4 regions of the Sphingomonas arabinosi genome follow, and region 1 is predicted to be linked to each of the others. Evidence: predicted binding sites of a transcription regulator. Region 1 holds the regulator's gene; each other region holds the start of a gene.

Region 1 (4,209 bases):
GCCCGCACCCCACACCCGCTAACCCAACAACACCTGTCCTACACACCAGACCCATGGCAAAGCACGGAACATACCCACGCACCCTGCGCTTCCCCCATACGAAACCGCCCCAAGGCGCAAACCGCCAAACTGCTCCCAGCGTCTATACTTCCTATACTTCACTTTTCAGAAACGCCCGAAAACAGAGTCTTACGCATGACCCTAGTCCCCGTCGCCGAAGCCCAGACCCGCCTCTTCGCCATGGCCCCCCGCGTCGGCAGTGAGGCTGTGGCTTTACGCGAAGCCGCCGGCCGCTGGGCCGCAGAGGACATCCTCGCCCGCCGCACGCAGCCCGCCGCCGACCTCTCGGCGATGGACGGCTATGCGATCCGCTTCGAAGACCTCCCCGGCCCCTGGAAAGTCATCGGCGAAAGCGCCGCCGGCCGCCCCTTCACCGGCAAAGTCGCCCCTGGCCAGGCCACCCGCATCTTCACCGGCGCCGCGGTGCCCGACGGCGCCGACACCGTCATGGTCCAGGAAGAAGCCGAACGGGACGGCGCAACGCTGATCCTAGCCGGCGAAGGTCCGCCGACATTCGGCCGCAACACCCGCCGCAAAGGCCTCGACTTCTCGACCGGCACCCGCCTGATCGCCGCCGGCGACCGCCTCAGCCCCGCGCGCATCGCCGTCGCCGCGACCGGCGGCCACGGCAGCCTCACCGTCAACCGCCGCGTCCGCGTCGCCGTTGCCGCCACCGGCGACGAACTCGTCCCCCCCGGCTCGACGACCGACGGCGTCGCACTGCCCGAATCAAACGGCATCATGTTGGCGGCAATGCTCGCCGACATGCCCGTGGACATCGTCGACCTCGGCATCCTTCCCGACAATCTCGAAGTCCTGCGCGAGGCCTTTGCCAGCGTCCAGGCCGACCTGCTGGTCACCACAGGCGGCGCCTCGGTCGGCGACCACGACCTGGTCCGCCCCGCAATCGAGGCGGCCGGCGGCTCCATCGATTTCTGGCGGATCGCACTGCGCCCCGGCAAGCCGATGATGGCTGGCCGGATCGGCGAGATGATGGTGCTCGGTCTCCCCGGCAACCCGGTATCCGCGTTCGTCACCGCAACGCTGTTCGTGAAGCCGGTCGTCGCGCACATGGCCGGTGCGCGCGACCCGCTCCCCCAGTCGACCCACGCGCTGCTCGGCGAAGACCTCCCCGCCAACAATGCCCGCACCGACTATCTCCGCGCCGAACTGCGCGACGGCAAGGCCTATGCCTCGACGATCCAGGACAGCTCGATGCTCCTCACGCTCGCCCGCTCGACCTGCCTGATCGTCCGCGCCGGCAATGCGCCGGTGGCACGGACAGGCGAATCGGCGGAAATCCTCGTTATCGCGTGATACGGACGCTTGACGGCGTTAATTATGTTCCATAGAAGTTCCCAGTCTGTTCCGGACGGAGAACCGCCATGCTCACGCGCAAGCAGCACGAACTCGTCTGCTTCATCAACGATCGCCTCAACGAAACCGGCGTCTCGCCGTCGTTCGAGGAGATGAAGGATGCGCTCGACCTCAAGTCGAAGTCAGGCGTCCACCGTCTGATCAGCGCGCTCGAGGAGCGCAACTTCATCCGCCGCCTGCCGAACCGCGCGCGCGCGCTCGAAGTGCTGCGCATGCCGGAGCGTGCGGAGAAAAAGGCGCCGTCGAAGGCGTCGAACGTCAAGGCGGCCCCCACCGCCGCCACGCCACAACCGGCCAACGACGTCATCGAGATACCCCTCCATGGCCGCATCGCCGCCGGCGTCCCTATCGAGGCGTTCGAAGGCAGCACGATGCTAGCCGTCCCCGCCGCGCTGCTCGGCACCGGCGAACACTACGCGCTCGAAGTCTCCGGCGATTCGATGGTCGAAGCCGGCATCCTCGACGGTGACTACGCGCTGATCCGCCGCACCGAGACCGCCCGAGACGGCGAGATCGTGGTCGCGCTGATCGAAGACAGCGAAGCCACCCTGAAATACTTCCGCCGCGAAGGCGCCATGGTCCGCCTCGACCCGGCCAACCGCGCCTACGACCCCCAACGCTACGCCCCCGCGCAGGTTCGCGTCCAAGGCAAACTCTCCGGCATCCTCCGCCGCTACGACTGAACCGCTCCATCGCGGAGCCGAGCGTGCCGCGAACTGAACGAGCGCGCGGCACGCTCAAGAACAGGCGGATCGCGCCAGGAATGGCGATCGCCCGCATTCAGTATCGTTACGACCGTCCCCGTCCTCAAGGTCAGCGCGACCCCGCCCGTCCGTCGCAGAACGCGGCGATCCAGCTTCAGCCACCGAGGCACGCAACGTTTCGGCAGACCGCGTTCGCTGACCACGACGTCAGCGCTGCGACAGGCGGCGATCAGTTCGCCGATCGGCACCATATAAGCGCTGCGGGTCGCGAGGATCCGCCACATCCTTCCCCGAGCGGCGATATCGGTGACGCATAGATCATGACTACATCGAGCGTCGAGCTGATCCGCGAGCAACAGCGGCTCGCCATCCACCCCGCCATTCTCGGCGAGCATGTCCCGCGTATAGTCCCCAGCCCGATCACGCAGCATAGCCAACCCCGCCGCCGTCCGCACCGCAACATGGCGACCGTCACCCGTAACGAGAACGTCAGGCGCCGGCGTCGTCAGCGCCCAGATCGCTCCGGCCACCAGCGGCAGCAGTCCCAATCGCCGCAACCGCGTCCGCCACAATGCAATCCAAATCCCTCCAACGACCATCAGCGCAAACGCCGCCGTCGGCATCGCCGGCAAGGACCGCACCGAACCGGGGGCGCCAGCGACGATATGTGCAAGCCACAAAAGCACATCGAGCGAGCGCTGCACCAGCCACCAGATCGGCGCGCCCAAGCCGCCGGCGTCGAGCAGCAACGCGAGCGCTTCCAACGGCATCACGACGAATGTCGTCAACGGAATCGCGACGATGTTGGCGAACGCCCCGTACAGCCCGGCCTTGTGGAAATGATACACCGCGATCGGCATCAGCGCGAATTCGACCAGCAGCCCCGTCAGCAACAACGACGCGACGCCCCGCGCCAGCTTGCGCCCTCGCCCCTCGTCATGCGGCCCGAAGAACGCGCGGATCACCGGATGTTCGTGCAGCGCCATGATCGCGGTGATCGCCGCGAACGACAGTTGGAAGCTCGGCCCCGCCGCCGATTCGGGCAACACCAGCATGACGCACGCCGCCCCCGCCGCGACGAGCCGCAACGTCATCGCCTCGCGCCCCATCGCCAGCGCCGCCAGCACGAGCAGCGCCGCGACGCAGGACCGGATCGTCGGAACCTGGCTGCCAGTCAGCAACGTATAGCCGATAGCTGCCGCCGCACCCGCCAACGCGGCAATCACCGGCAGTCGCGCGTGCAAGGCCAGCCACGGACTGAGCGCCAGCAGACGCAACACGATCAGCATTGTCGCCGCCACCGCCGCAGTGATGTGCAATCCGCTCACCGACAGCAAATGCGCGAGACCCGCCCGACGCATCGCCTCCGAATCCTCCTCGCTGATCGCGCCGACGTCGCCGGTCGCAAGCGCTGCGGCGATTCCGCCCGCGCTGCCATCCAGCCGCGATACAATATGGTGCGACAGCGCGACGCGGATGCCGGCCCCCGATTCGCTCGGCCTTGTCACGACCACCGGTGCGAAGCCACGCCCGGTCGCACCGATCCCGCCGAACCATGCGACGCGCGCGAAGTCGTAGGCGCCCGGCACCGCGGGGAGCGGCGGTGGCATCAGCCGTGCTCGCAACTGGATGACCGCCCCCGTCCCCAGCAGCTTCGGCGCATCCGCTTCCGCCAGATTGACGCGGACGCGGTACGGCAAGGCGACCGGCTGCCCGCCGGTCTCCACCCCCTTCCCCACCGGCAATACCGTCAGCCGCACCAGCTTCCGCGCCACCAGTGGCTCGATCGCCTCGACCTTCGCCGAGAAAATTGCGATCGTCGGACCGCCCAGAACCGGCCGCGCCACCCATTCCGACCGCGCCCAGATCAACCCGAGCCCCAGCGCCGCCGTCAGCAACCCGATCGCCAGCGCGCGCGCCGCACGCCCGCCCTGCCCCACGGCCAGACATGCCAACCCGCCTGCGACCAACAGCAGCACCGCGACGCACCACGCCGCCGGGTCCGGCAACGCGAACCACAAAGCGATCCCGCCGCCCAGCATCACCGGCAGCCACAACACCAGCTGGT
Region 2 (4,209 bases), on a different contig from region 1:
CGTCAGGATGACGCGGTTAAACCCGTAGACATGAAGCGTATTACGCTAAGCCGCGCTCAACTTCGTAGCTAACCGAGACCCAAAATGCCCGCCATCACCGAAGCCGCCCCCGCAAAGATCAACCTGGCCCTCCACGTCCGCCGTCGCCGCCCCGACGGCTACCACGACCTCGAAACCCTCTTCGCCTTCGCCACGGACGGCGACATGATCACGGTGGAACCCGCCCAAACCAACAGTTTTACCATAACCGGCCCCTTCGCCGCAGCACTACTCTCCCCCCCCAACACCCCCCCGGCGAACGCCGGGGCCCAATCGGGAACGGCAAATAACGAAGCGCCGCACGCGCCCAACGCCACCCCAGGCGCCGCCCCCTGGCAAGGCAATTTGGTAACCGCCGCCGCCGACGCCTTCACCACCGCCTTCGCCCCCAACACCCACCACGCCATAACCCTCGAAAAGCACCTCCCCATTGCTTCCGGCATAGGCGGCGGCTCGGCCGACGCCGCCGCCACCCTCCGAGCGCTGGCCCGCCTCCACGGGATACCGACAACCGACCCCCACCTCCTTGAAATCGCCGCAAAGCTCGGCGCAGACGTCCCCGCCTGCCTCGCCAACCGCACCACGCTCGGCACCGGCAAAGGCGACACCCTCACGAACCTCGAAGGCCTGTCCGGCACGCCGCTCCTGCTCGTGAACCCGGGCGTCGCCGTCTCGACCGCGGCAGTCTTCAAGACGTGGGACGGCCAGGACCGGGGCCCGATCCCCGAAGGCGACCTTCTCACGCGCGCCAAAGCCGGCCGCAACGACCTGGAACCCCCCGCGCTGGCGCTAGCCCCCGAAATTGCCCAGGTCCGAGCCCTCCTGGACACAGCCCAAGGCGTCCTCCTGTCCAGAATGTCCGGCTCCGGCGCCACCTGCTTCGCCCTGTTCGAAACCCCCGAAGCCCTAGACACCGCCACAACCGCCGCTCGCGCTCACGGCTGGTGGACCCTCGCGACGACCTTGGCCTGAACGAAATGGCACCGCTAATAGTCAGTCACCCCAAGACCCCGCGACCCCGCGGCCCGCGATGCGACGACTGCGCGATGGCGCGGCCACACCACCACCCCACCTCCGTCATCCTGACGAAAGTCAGGATCCAGAGCCACAAATCAAACCGCCAACCAGGACCCGTATCGAAACCGCCGACGAATCGACCAGCACGAGCCCACTCCCAAACAACCCGAACCGATCTTGACCTAATCACGCAAGGTGCCGAACCCGTCGTCCCCGGCCCGCCGATATGTCCCATGACCAAACCACCACCCCGGCGAAGGCCGGGGCCCAATTGGAAAACGCCGCTGACGACCGCCGCACTTCATCATTCCAACCTCTACACCAAGACCCAGCGCCCGCCGGTAGGCGACCTATCCGATTCAGATAGCCACCATCTCACCTCAAGCCGTGGCCTCGCGAACCCGCGCGAGACCTAGCCACCGCAAAATTCCCTCCAAACCCAACGTTCTCTACTTGTTCCCCAAGAACAAATAGAATACATGGTGTTTGACGCGTTGAATGGCGCGCGCGCTTGCTTTAGCGATGGGAGCTTATCAATGGCCGCTAATCTGAAAGTGATCGACACCGGCATGGCAACCGCAACCAACGACCGCCAGAAGGCGCTCGACGCCGCGCTCGCGCAGATCGACCGCGCGTTCGGCAAGGGCTCGGCGATGCGCCTGGGCTCGAAGGAAACCATGCAGGTCGAGGTCATCTCGACCGGCTCGCTCGGGCTCGACATCGCGCTTGGCGTCGGCGGCCTGCCGCGCGGCCGCGTGATCGAGATCTACGGTCCGGAAAGCTCGGGCAAGACCACGCTCGCGCTCCACGTGATCGCCGAGGCGCAGAAGGGCGGCGGCACTGCGGCGTTCGTCGATGCCGAGCACGCGCTCGACCCGGTCTATGCGAAAAAGCTCGGCGTCAACATCGACGAGCTGATCGTGTCGCAGCCCGACACCGGCGAGCAGGCGCTTGAGATCGTCGACACGCTGGTCCGCTCGAACGCGATCGACGTGCTCGTGGTCGACTCAGTCGCGGCCCTCGTGCCGCGCGCGGAAATCGAAGGCGAGATGGGCGACAGCCATGTTGGCCTCCAGGCCCGCCTGATGTCGCAGTCGCTGCGCAAGCTCACCGGCTCGATCAGTCGCTCGCGCTGCATGGTGATCTTCATCAACCAGCTCCGCATGAAGATCGGCGTCATGTACGGCAACCCCGAGACGACGACTGGTGGCAACGCGCTGAAGTTCTACGCCTCGGTCCGCCTCGACATCCGCCGCATCGGCGCGATCAAGGCCGGCGAAGAGGTCACCGGCAACCAGACGCGCGTGAAGGTCGTCAAGAACAAGGTCGCCCCGCCGTTCAAGCAGGTCGAATTCGACATCATGTACGGGCAGGGCGTCTCCAAGCTCGGCGAGATCCTCGATCTCGGCGTCAAGGCCGGCCTCGTCGAGAAATCGGGCGCGTGGTTCAGCTACGACAGCGTCCGCCTCGGTCAGGGCCGCGAGAACTCGAAGACGTTCCTCAAGGATAACCCCGAAACCGCCGACCGCCTCGAAAAGCAGATCCGGGCGCGCACCGACAAGGTCGCCGAGGAAATGATGGCGGGCCCCGACGCCGAAGACGACGTATAACCCCTAAACCCCTCTCCCTAAGGGGAGAGGGAGGGGCCCATTGCCCTCGCAATGGGAGGGTGAGGGCACGCGGCACGCGGTGCGTGATGCGTCATGCGTGGTGGCATTGGCGCCGGCTTCGCACCAACACCGTCACCGGCTTTGCACCGACACCGGCATTGGATCGCACCGCACGGCTCCCCAACGCTCCACCCCGGCGAAGGCCGGGGCCCAGTCGGAAAGGTGGCAATAACGAAGCGCGATCTTTCGTTACATACGGCTCCCAGCTGGGCCCCGGCCTGCGCCGGGGTAGCGGTTCCTACCGAACGGCTGCACCGCCTCCTTGTTCTCCCGCGAAGGCGGGAGCCCAGACTGGATCCCCGCCTTCGCGGGGAAACAAGGAAGGGCAGACGACCGCGCAAAGCAACACAACAGGCCCCGCGACGTCTCAAATTACCCCAACGCCAAACCCACGCCAGCGTCTATACTTCCTATACTTCACTCCAAACCACCGCCCCGAAACCGCATCCGTAAAGCACCCCAACCCATGACCACAGCCTATGACTGGACCGGCAGAATAGGCGACGTCTGGGCCGAAGAATGGCGCCGAACCGACCGCAGTTTCACCAACCTGACCCCGCATTTGAACGCGGCGATCCTCGCCGCTGCCACTCCCCGAACCCGCAAGATCATCGACATAGGCTGCGGCGCCGGAGCAACCACCTTAGCCACCGCGCAAGCCCTCCCGAACGCGACCCTGAACGGCATTGATCTCTCGCCAAACCTGATCGAGATCGCCAGACACCGCGCCGCAACCCAAGCGAACGCCAGCTTCGAATGCGCCGACATCACCGTCGCCGCCCCGAACCACGCCCCGACAAATCTCTACGTCTCGCGCCACGGCGTCATGTTCTTCGCAGACCCCGTCGCAGCCTTTACGGCGCTCGCCGAAGCCGCCGCACCCGGCGCAACGCTGGTCTTTTCCTGTTTCGCCGAACGCACCGCCAACCGCTGGGCCACCGAAACCATAACCGCAACCGGCGGCGACGCGGACGCCCCGGCAAGCACAGCACCGGGTCCCTTCGCGTTCGCCGATCCAACCCAAGTCGAGACGATCCTCGAGAACGCGGGCTGGCAGGCCGCCCCGCCAGAGCGTATCGACTTCGCCTACAGGGCAGGCGAGGGCGCCGATCCCGTAGCCGACGCCGTCGATTATTTCCGCCGCATCGGCCCCGCCGCCTCGGCCATCCGCGACGCCGCCCCGGAGGAACGCGGGCGCCACATCGCGCGTCTCACCCAGGTCTGCGAACGTCACGGCAACGGCACCACGGTGGAATTCCCCGCCGCCGCCTGGATCTGGACCGCGCGCAAATCGGCTGAATATTCGACAGGGGAGCCAGCATGATAACCGTCCACCACCTCGAAAACTCGCGATCGCAGCGTATCCTGTGGATGCTCGAGGAACTCGGCCTCCCCTACGAGATCAAGCGCTACGAGCGGAACAAGCAGACCATGCTCGCCCCGCCAGAGCTCAAGAAAGTCCACCCTCTAGGCAAGTCGCCGG
Region 3 (4,209 bases), on a different contig from region 1:
GGCGTCGGCTGCAGGACAGATCGACGCGCGTGCCGGCGATCGAGCGGACGCCTGTCGCCTTCTGCGCTTCCCACGCACGCACGACGCCGGCCACGGTGCCGATGTCGCTGATCCCGATCGAGGGATACCCAAGCACCGCTGCGGCCGCGAACAGCTCGTCCGGACTGGACGCACCGCGCAGCAGCGAGAAGTGTGTCAGCACCTGAAGCTCGACATAGTGGGTCATCCGAAGACCCCGTGCATCCACCAGGACAGATCGCCAGTGTCGTCCTCGAAGCCATCGCCTCGGCGAAAAACCCAGTAGCGGCCACCAGTCTCGTCCTCGACGCGGTAATAGTCACGGACCGCCCACACTTCCGCGTCGCGCCGCCACCATTCACCGTGGACGCGCTCGGGACCGTCGCCCCCAACCACCTTGTACGTGGTACCGCGCCACTCGAAGCGGCGCGGAGGTTGGTCGGGCATCAGGGCGATCACGCGATGCAGTGGCTCTGGATGCGCGAAGAGACGGATCGGCCGCTTCCAAGCCGGCCATGTTCCCGGCAGCTTGTTAGGATCGGATTTGACCACAGCCCGCTCCGGGACATGGCTTTCGACGGGAGCGATACGGAAGACCGAGTGCATTCCGATCCTGCCTGCGATCAGGTCGACCAGGCGCGCCGGGTCGCGCACCAGCGTCTCGCCTGCGAGGACGGCGCCGAGATCAACCGCGTCGAGTTGCTCGGTGTGCGGTGCCACCATTTGAAAATGCTCGAGCCCCATGCCGGGATCGATGCGCTCGATCCGCAGCTTCAGCAGCCGCAGGAGGTGAGAGACCTCCCGTGTCGGCCGGGATGTGCCGATCGCCACGATTTGCTCGGTGCCATCGACGCGCATTCCCGTCAGGCGGATCGAGCGTGCGCCAACGCCTTTCCCCTGCAGCAGCACGACAAGATCGCCCAAGAGGTCACCCATGACCTGTTCGATCGCCTCGGCCGTGCTGATCGGTTCTAGGAGCCGGCGTTCGACCGCAGGGACCTCGATGTCCTCTCGCGGGGTAATTGGCTCTGCAACACCACCCAAGGCCTGATCGAGGCGTGTGATGGTCGGCAGTCCGAGACGGCGCGCGAGGGGTCCGCGCGCGATCGGCAGGAGATCCGCGATCCGCTCGAAACCGAATTTGCGCGCGGCACTCAACGCCGTGGGCGTCAGGCGCAATGCGGCTATGGGCAATGAGCTGAGTGCCTCGACTGTGCCGTGCGGCTCGACGCGAGTGAGATCGGTTTTGCCAAAACGGGCCAGCGCGTGGGCGGCCCCCGGCGTGTCGGCGACCGCCACGCGCGCGGTAAAGCCTGCACGACGGCAAAAGGCGAGCAGACGACGGCAGAACCGCTCTTCCCCGCCGTGGAGGTGGTCGCAGCCAGCGAGATCGATCCAGAGACCATCAGCCGGTGTGACAGCCGCGATCGGCGACCAGCGCCTTACCGCCAGCAGCGCAAGGCGATCAAGGAGCGCAGCATCGGCTTCCGGCTCGACCGGACGGAAGTCGAGATCGGACACCAGCGCGCGGGCGTGGGTGGCGGCCATCCCGGAATGGATGCCGAGCGCCTGCGCGCCGGTGCAGGCAGCGACGACCTCCTCCCGCCGACCGACCTTGCCGACGAGAGCAAGCGGCGCGTGCTGGACTGGTACTACGAGGGGCGGGACGACCAGCAGCGTAGGCATTTCCGCCTTGTACGGGTGGCTTGCCGCTTCCGATCGCCGGCCAAGCTCGCGCATGGGCGGCTTTGCGTGAACTGGAAGCGACGCGATCTGCGCCTCGACCTCTTCTCGCGACTGCGCGCTGGTCCGCGCCCACCTGGCACCAGGCCGCCAACCGCCGCCCCGCGGCACCGAACAGGTACCCGGGTCGTCGTCGACCGGCAGTTGCAAGGCGGGCCGCTCAGGCGGCCGCGTAGCGGGCCGTTCCAACCGTCTCAGCCGCTCGATGGCCAAGTTCGGCAGGAACAGCGAGACGACCCGTCTCATCGCTGCCCTCCAGTATAAGGGAAAAGCCCTCACCGCCGCGTTGCCGCGCCAGTTCGACCATCCATCTCGCGCGTCCTACACCCGCGACCTTCAGCCGCGCCGAAGGCACGGAGCCAATCCGCCAGCGTGTCCACGCGGCGGATGGTTCCGAGAAAGGATCCTGGTTACGGCCACGTCGGCGACGCAGCAACAGCACCGGCATATCGCATTCCGCCGCCACTAGCTGCAGGCGGCGGGTTGCAACCATCGACACCTTGTTGGCTTCCGCGATGATCGCGGATGGCGTCCCGTCGCGAACTGCGTCCTCGATCACGGCGAGCAATGCCGCGTCATCATAGGGTTGAGCATAGATTACATCGGACGAGGAGAGACCTGCCTGAGCCAAAGCCGGTGCGTAGAGGTCGGTGCGGCACGTGGCCCACAAAACAGGGCCGCTGGCATTGGCGGCCTCGCGCGCCGCAATACCGGCAAGGAACAACGTGGTTGCGGCGTCATCCGCCAGTGATCCGCTACGCGCCGTCGCCTCGTGAAGCGCGCCGGCACGCAAGCCTTTAGCTCCAAGTCTGCTGTCGATAGCAGCCACGCCGAACGGCAGCACGCGGTAGTCGGTGACCGGCGTGGCGATCGTCCGCAGTTGGGCAAGGCTGGTTGCAAGGGACTCGGGGGCGGGGGACATCATGGTCTAAGACTCTACTCGTTCCCCTTATGTTCCGTTACCATCTCCAACATTGCAAGCGCTTTGATCGTCCCGATCCGGGCTGATGATCTCCCTTTCCCCTCGGCGCACGAAGGGGAACGAAAAAAATACGGAACGGCAACAAATGGCGAATTATTCGCTTTCGTTTGCCCGGTGGGTGACTCATAGAATCGTCATGCCGATCCGACCCGAGAACCGCTGGCTCTACCCGATCGACTGGCGGCAGCTGTCGCAGACGGTTCGGTTCGATCGCGCTGGCGCCAAGTGCGAGGGATGCGGCCGACCACATCTCCGCCGGGTGGTCCATCTCGGCGACGGACGCTGGTGGGATGCCGATGTGCGATGCTGGCGGTCGGACCGCGGCAAGCGTATCTCCATGAAAACAGGGTTCGTGCTGGCGTCGATCCGGGTGACTTATGTCGTCCTCGCGTGCGCGCACCTTGATCATGATCCCGGCAATAGCGCGTCTTCGAACCTCAAGGCACTATGTCAGCGCTGCCACATGATCCATGATGCGGCTGAGCATCGCTGGCAGCGCTGGTGGAACGTCTTTCGGCTCCGCGCGATCCGCGATCTCTACGAGGATCCTCGCGTCACGCGCGAACGCATCGCCAACCACTAAAGATCGATGTTTCGGGCGCGCATCGCGTCTGCTGTGAGGTCGGCGACCGGCCCCCGCCCTGAGGTGGCCTCATAGACTTCGGCTACGTCGTGATCGGCAAGCTTATTCAGCATCAGCCGCACAGCCGCGACGCTGGCGTCGTCCAGTACGGTCTTTGTCTCGTCGTTCGCCATGGCTAAGGTCCCGCCGGTGTTTCCAATGGAGAACGAATAGCATGAACGTAAGTGACCTGGCCAAGGGCGTCGCGGAAGCGACCGGTTCGAACGAAGCCGATGCAAAGAGGGCGATTACCGCCGTATTCGACCAGATCGCGGCAGCAGCCGTGAAGGGCGAAGAGGTTACCATTCCAGGGTTCGGCAAGTTCACCGTCAAGGACCGCCCGGAGCGCGAGGGCCGTAACCCCGGCACCGGTGAGGCGATCACGATCGCGGCTTCCAAGAAGGTTGCGTTCACGGCCGCCAAGGGCCTGAAGGACAAGATGTAAGACTTGTGCGCCGGCGACTGATCTCGCCGGCGCCAACCCTAGGAATACGCTTCGTGTGCAACCGGTATCGTATGACGGCGAAGGAAGCTGACCTTGCGGTCACCTTCGGTATCCGGCCTCCTTATGAGAAGGACGAGGAATACCCCATCGGTGACATCTTCCCGACGGGCAAGAAGACCCCGTTCTACGGCAAGGTGATCGTGCAGGACGGCAACGAGCGGAAGCTTGAGCGGATGGAATGGGGCGTACCAACGCAGGTGGCCAGCGCGCGCAACCCTGCGGTTAAGCTTACCAAGTACGTGACGAACTTGCGGAACTTGAGCTCCAGCTTCTGGCGAAGACGGCAAGCCGCTGCACTGGTTTGACGTGCGGAGCCGCCCGATCTTCGCCTTTGCAGGC
Region 4 (4,209 bases), on a different contig from region 1:
TCGGCGATCAGCTTGGTCGTATCGAGCACGAGGTACATGTCGTTACGAAGGTTCGGCGTCGCCGCGGCGGGCACCTTGCCGAGCGACCCATAGCCCTCGATCCGGCTCGACACGTCGTCCGACAACGCCGCCAACGCGCCATAGATGACCGGGTCGGCGACGTGCTTGGTCTTCAGCGCCTGCGTGACCTGCGCACGCGCCGTACCGACATCCGCCGGCGCACCGTCGGCATGCGCGCGGTACGCCGCCGACGCCGATTGCGCGGTCTGCACGAACGCCGGCATCGCGCTCTCGGGCATCGTCCGGTTCAGCGCATAGGCAGTCGGCGCGCAACCGATCAGGATGAGCATGATCAGCCCCATGCCCTTCTGTCCGTCGTTGCTGCCATGCGCGAAGCTGACCGCCGTGCAGGTGCCGATCAGCAGCGCCCGGATGCCGCGCGGCGGCGGCGTCTGGCCCTCGGGCGCCTCGTACAGTTTCTTGTCGCGCAGGAACCGCTTCATCACGAGCAGCATCAGCAGCGCGCCGACGAACCCGACGATCGGGCTGAACGCGAGCGCGGAGAGCACTTTCCAGACCTGGACCATGTCGACGCCCGACGTCCCATCGGCCCCGCCGCCATTGATCAGTTGGTTGGCTAGCCCGACGCCCAGGATCGAGCCGATCAGCGCATGGCTCGACGAATTGGGCAGCCCGACCGCCCAGGTCGCCAGGTTCCACAGGATCGCCGCGAGCAGCAGCGCGAAGATCATCGCGAACCCGCCGACGCTGCCGACGTTCAGGATCAGGTCGACCGGCAACAGCGTGACGATCGAATACGCCACCGCGCCCGAAGACAGCATCACGCCGAGGAAGTTGAAGAACCCCGACCAGACGACCGCGAACGGCGCGGGCATCGAGTGCGTATAGATGACGGTGGCGACCGCGTTGGCGGTATCGTGGAACCCGTTCACGAACTCGAACCCGAGCGCGATCAGCAACGCCAGCGCGAGGAACGCGAACGCTCCGCCAGCCAGGCTCTCGCCGACCTGTGCGGTGTCGAACGCGATGCTGAACCCGGCATAGGCCAGCCCGCCGATCAGGACGGCAAGGAAGATCCACCGCCCCGACGGATGCAGCGAATGATCGAGCTTGGGACCGGTGTGCAGCGCTGGCGCCGTAGCGGCCGAATCAGCCGTCATCGCGTCGGGTGCAAATGTGGAGGTTGCCATGGGAATGTGCAGTCGGCCCTTACGATGACAATCTTATGACAGATATAGATCAGGCGATGGTTCGCCCTGATTTGGGACGCCACCCCTAACGATCCTCCCCCTTGCGGGGAGGATCGTCGCAGCGACTCCGCCGAAAGATCAGTTCGCCGCGCGCTGGTTCACCGAGCCGTACCGATGCTCGCGATCTGCGTCCCACTACGCCCAAACAACACCGCCATCTTCACGCCAGCATCCGCGGTCATTTCCCTGCGGCACCGCTGCGCATCGGCGAGCGCGTCGAGCCCACCGCTACGTGGCTGGCAGGCGCTGGCGATCGCCGATCTCAGCCGGCGCTGGAACGCGGTCCGCCCGGCGTCGCTGGTCAGGTCGAGCCCGGCGCGCGACACGCGTACCGACACCGGCTCGCGCCCGGAACTCGCCGACGCAGCCGTGGAAAACAGGCACGCGCCGACGATCGCCGCCGAAGCGACGCTGATGAAAAGCTTCATGATGATGTTCCTCAAATGGTCCTGCGGTCCGCAGGGCTCGGCCTGCGGGCGACGGCGCCAGCGCGTCGGGACGCCTTTCTGGATGTGGCATCTCCGACGACGAACCTCGTCGCTGCGCATCCCCTAGGCGCACTTCATGACGCCCGCGCGACGGTTCGGCGACGGTCCGACGACGCGTCGAAAATCTATCTCGGACGTATGATCACATACCGGGATACCGCTCGAACGCCGGCAGCGCGGTCACGTCAGCCATCCACGCCAAGCGATCGGCCACCTGGATATGCGCGCCCGGCGCCACCGCCTCGGGATCGTCCAGCGTGCAGGATTGCACGTCGATGATCCCCGGCAGATGCTCGGCGTTGGTGTAGAAAAGCCCCGTTCCACACCGTCCGCAGAACTGCCGCCGGCCGTTCGTCGACGATTCATACGTCACCGGATCACCGGAGATCGTCAGCTGCTCGGTCTTGAACGCGATCCAGCCCACCATCGGCGCCCCCGCGCTCCGTCGGCAATCGCTGCAATGGCACAGCGCATGATGCTCGGGTTCCCCCGTCGCGACATAGCTGATCGCTCCGCAATGACATCGTCCCGCCAGCATGTCCGTCCCCCTGCAATGTTCCTCACTTGTTCCACGCATCGTCGCCCCGCGCAAGCGTTACTCGCTTGCCCCATCGCCCCCCGTTCCCTACCTGTTCACCGGTGAACCAGATCGCCCAAACGTCCGCGCCGCAAGCCGAGCCCCCCTATCTCCGCGGCCTCAATCCGCCGCAGCGCGAGGCGGTGCTGACCACCGACGGTCCCGTCCTCATCATAGCCGGCGCCGGTACCGGCAAGACCGCGGCGCTGACCGCCCGCCTCGCGCACCTGATCTTCACCAGGAAGGCGTGGCCGTCGGAGATCCTGAGCGTCACCTTCACCAACAAGGCCGCACGCGAGATGCGCGAGCGCGTCGGCCGCCTCGTCGGCGACGCGGTCGAGGGGATGCCGTGGCTCGGCACGTTCCACGCGATCGCCGCGAAGATGCTGCGCCGCCACGCCGAACTCGTCGGGCTGCAATCGAACTTCACGATCCTCGATACCGACGACCAGTTGCGGCTGTTGAAGCAACTCATCCTCGCCGCCGACATCGACGAGAAGCGCTTCCCGACACGCAGCCTTGCCGGGCTGATAGACCAGTGGAAGAACAAGGGCCTCGTCCCGGCCGATATCGATGCGGGCGAGAGCGAACGCTACGCCAACGGCCGCGGCGGTGAGCTGTACCAGCAATACCAAGCCCGCCTGATCGCGCTGAACGCGTGCGATTTCGGCGACCTGCTGCTCCACATGCTCGTCATCCTGAAGACGCACCGCGACGTGCTGAGCCTGTACCAGCAGCGCTTCAAATACATCATGGTCGACGAGTATCAGGACACCAACTCGTCGCAATATCTCTGGCTGCGGCTGCTCGCGCAGGAGCGCAAGAACATCGCCTGCGTCGGCGACGACGACCAGTCGATCTATTCGTGGCGCGGCGCGCAGGTCGAGAACATCCTGAAGTTCGAGCGCGACTTTCCGGGCGCCAAGGTCATCCGCCTCGAACAGAATTACCGCAGCACGCCGCACATTCTCGGCGCCGCCTCGGGCGTGATCGCGAACAACGGCGGACGGCTGGGGAAACAGCTGTGGACCGAGCGCGACGTGGGCGAGAAGGTGAAGGTCATCGGCGTCTGGGACGGTCCCGAGGAAGCGCGGCGCGTCGGCGAGGAAATCGACATCGTCCGCCGCTCCGGAAAGAGCCTAGACGAGGTCGCGATTCTGGTCCGCGCGCAGCACCAGACGCGCGAGTTCGAGGACCGCTTCATCGCGATCGGCATGCCGTACAAGATCGTCGGCGGCTTCCGCTTCTACGAACGCGCCGAGATCCGCGATGCGCTGGCCTACCTCCGCGTCGTCAACCAACCCGCGGACGACCTTGCCTTCGAACGAATCGTCAACGTCCCCAAGCGCGGCCTCGGCGACAAGGCGGTCGCGCGCATCCACCAGCTCGCGCGCGCCACCGGCACGCCGCTGACCACCGCCGCCGCGCGCATCCTCGACACTGACGAACTGACCGGTGCGGCGAAGAAGTCGCTGGGCCGATTGGTCGGCGACATCGCCCGCTGGCGCGACATGGCGACCAGCCTGCCGCACGCCGAACTTGCGCGACAGTTGCTCGACGAGAGCGGCTACACCGCGATGTACCAGGCCGAAAAGTCGGTCGAAGCCACCGGCCGTCTTGAGAACCTTAGCGAACTCGTCCGCGCGATGGAGGAATACGACTCGCTCGGCGCGTTCCTCGAACACGTGTCGCTGGTGATGGACAACGAGGGCGGTGCGCAGGATCCGCAGGTCACGATCATGACGATCCACGCGGCGAAGGGCCTCGAATACGACACCGTGTTCCTGGTCGGCTGGGAAGAGGGCCTGTTCCCGTCACAGCGCTCGCTCGACGAAGGCGGCGTGAAGAGCCTCGAAGAGGAACGCCGCCTCGC

What was found. Region 1 encodes LexA, which represses DNA repair genes until DNA is damaged. Its sites were predicted from a motif close to GTTCCNCNCTTGTTCT; they were not measured.
Region 2: the regulator LexA is predicted to act here: its motif matches at 1,501-1,516, upstream of recA (recombinase RecA).
Region 3: the regulator LexA is predicted to act here: its motif matches at 2,704-2,719, upstream of U1708_RS17040 (ImuA family protein).
Region 4: the regulator LexA is predicted to act here: its motif matches at 2,315-2,330, upstream of U1708_RS15435 (ATP-dependent helicase).

The regions. Positions count from the first base shown of each region.
Region 1 covers NZ_JAXOJN010000002.1:542,416-546,624, forward strand. The annotation lists gene U1708_RS05340 (molybdopterin molybdotransferase MoeA) at 196-1,377, shown strand; gene lexA (transcriptional repressor LexA) at 1,446-2,120, shown strand; gene U1708_RS05350 (ComEC/Rec2 family competence protein) at 2,111-4,209, opposite strand, start outside.
Region 2 covers NZ_JAXOJN010000003.1:62,236-66,444, reverse strand. The annotation lists gene U1708_RS06035 (4-(cytidine 5'-diphospho)-2-C-methyl-D-erythritol kinase) at 85-1,011, shown strand; gene recA (recombinase RecA) at 1,593-2,666, shown strand; gene U1708_RS06025 (class I SAM-dependent methyltransferase) at 3,193-4,050, shown strand; gene U1708_RS06020 (glutathione S-transferase family protein) at 4,047-4,209, shown strand, end outside.
Region 3 covers NZ_JAXOJN010000013.1:12,754-16,962, reverse strand. The annotation lists gene U1708_RS17050 (error-prone DNA polymerase) at 1-226, opposite strand, end outside; gene U1708_RS17045 (Y-family DNA polymerase) at 223-2,007, opposite strand; gene U1708_RS17040 (ImuA family protein) at 1,922-2,683, opposite strand; gene U1708_RS17035 (hypothetical protein) at 2,880-3,326, shown strand; gene U1708_RS17030 (hypothetical protein) at 3,323-3,499, opposite strand; gene U1708_RS17025 (HU family DNA-binding protein) at 3,541-3,810, shown strand; gene U1708_RS17020 (hypothetical protein) at 3,882-4,175, shown strand; gene U1708_RS17015 (SOS response-associated peptidase family protein) at 4,177-4,209, shown strand, end outside.
Region 4 covers NZ_JAXOJN010000010.1:44,497-48,705, forward strand. The annotation lists gene U1708_RS15420 (inorganic phosphate transporter) at 1-1,181, opposite strand, end outside; gene U1708_RS15425 (UrcA family protein) at 1,370-1,699, opposite strand; gene U1708_RS15430 (GFA family protein) at 1,902-2,297, opposite strand; gene U1708_RS15435 (ATP-dependent helicase) at 2,408-4,209, shown strand, end outside.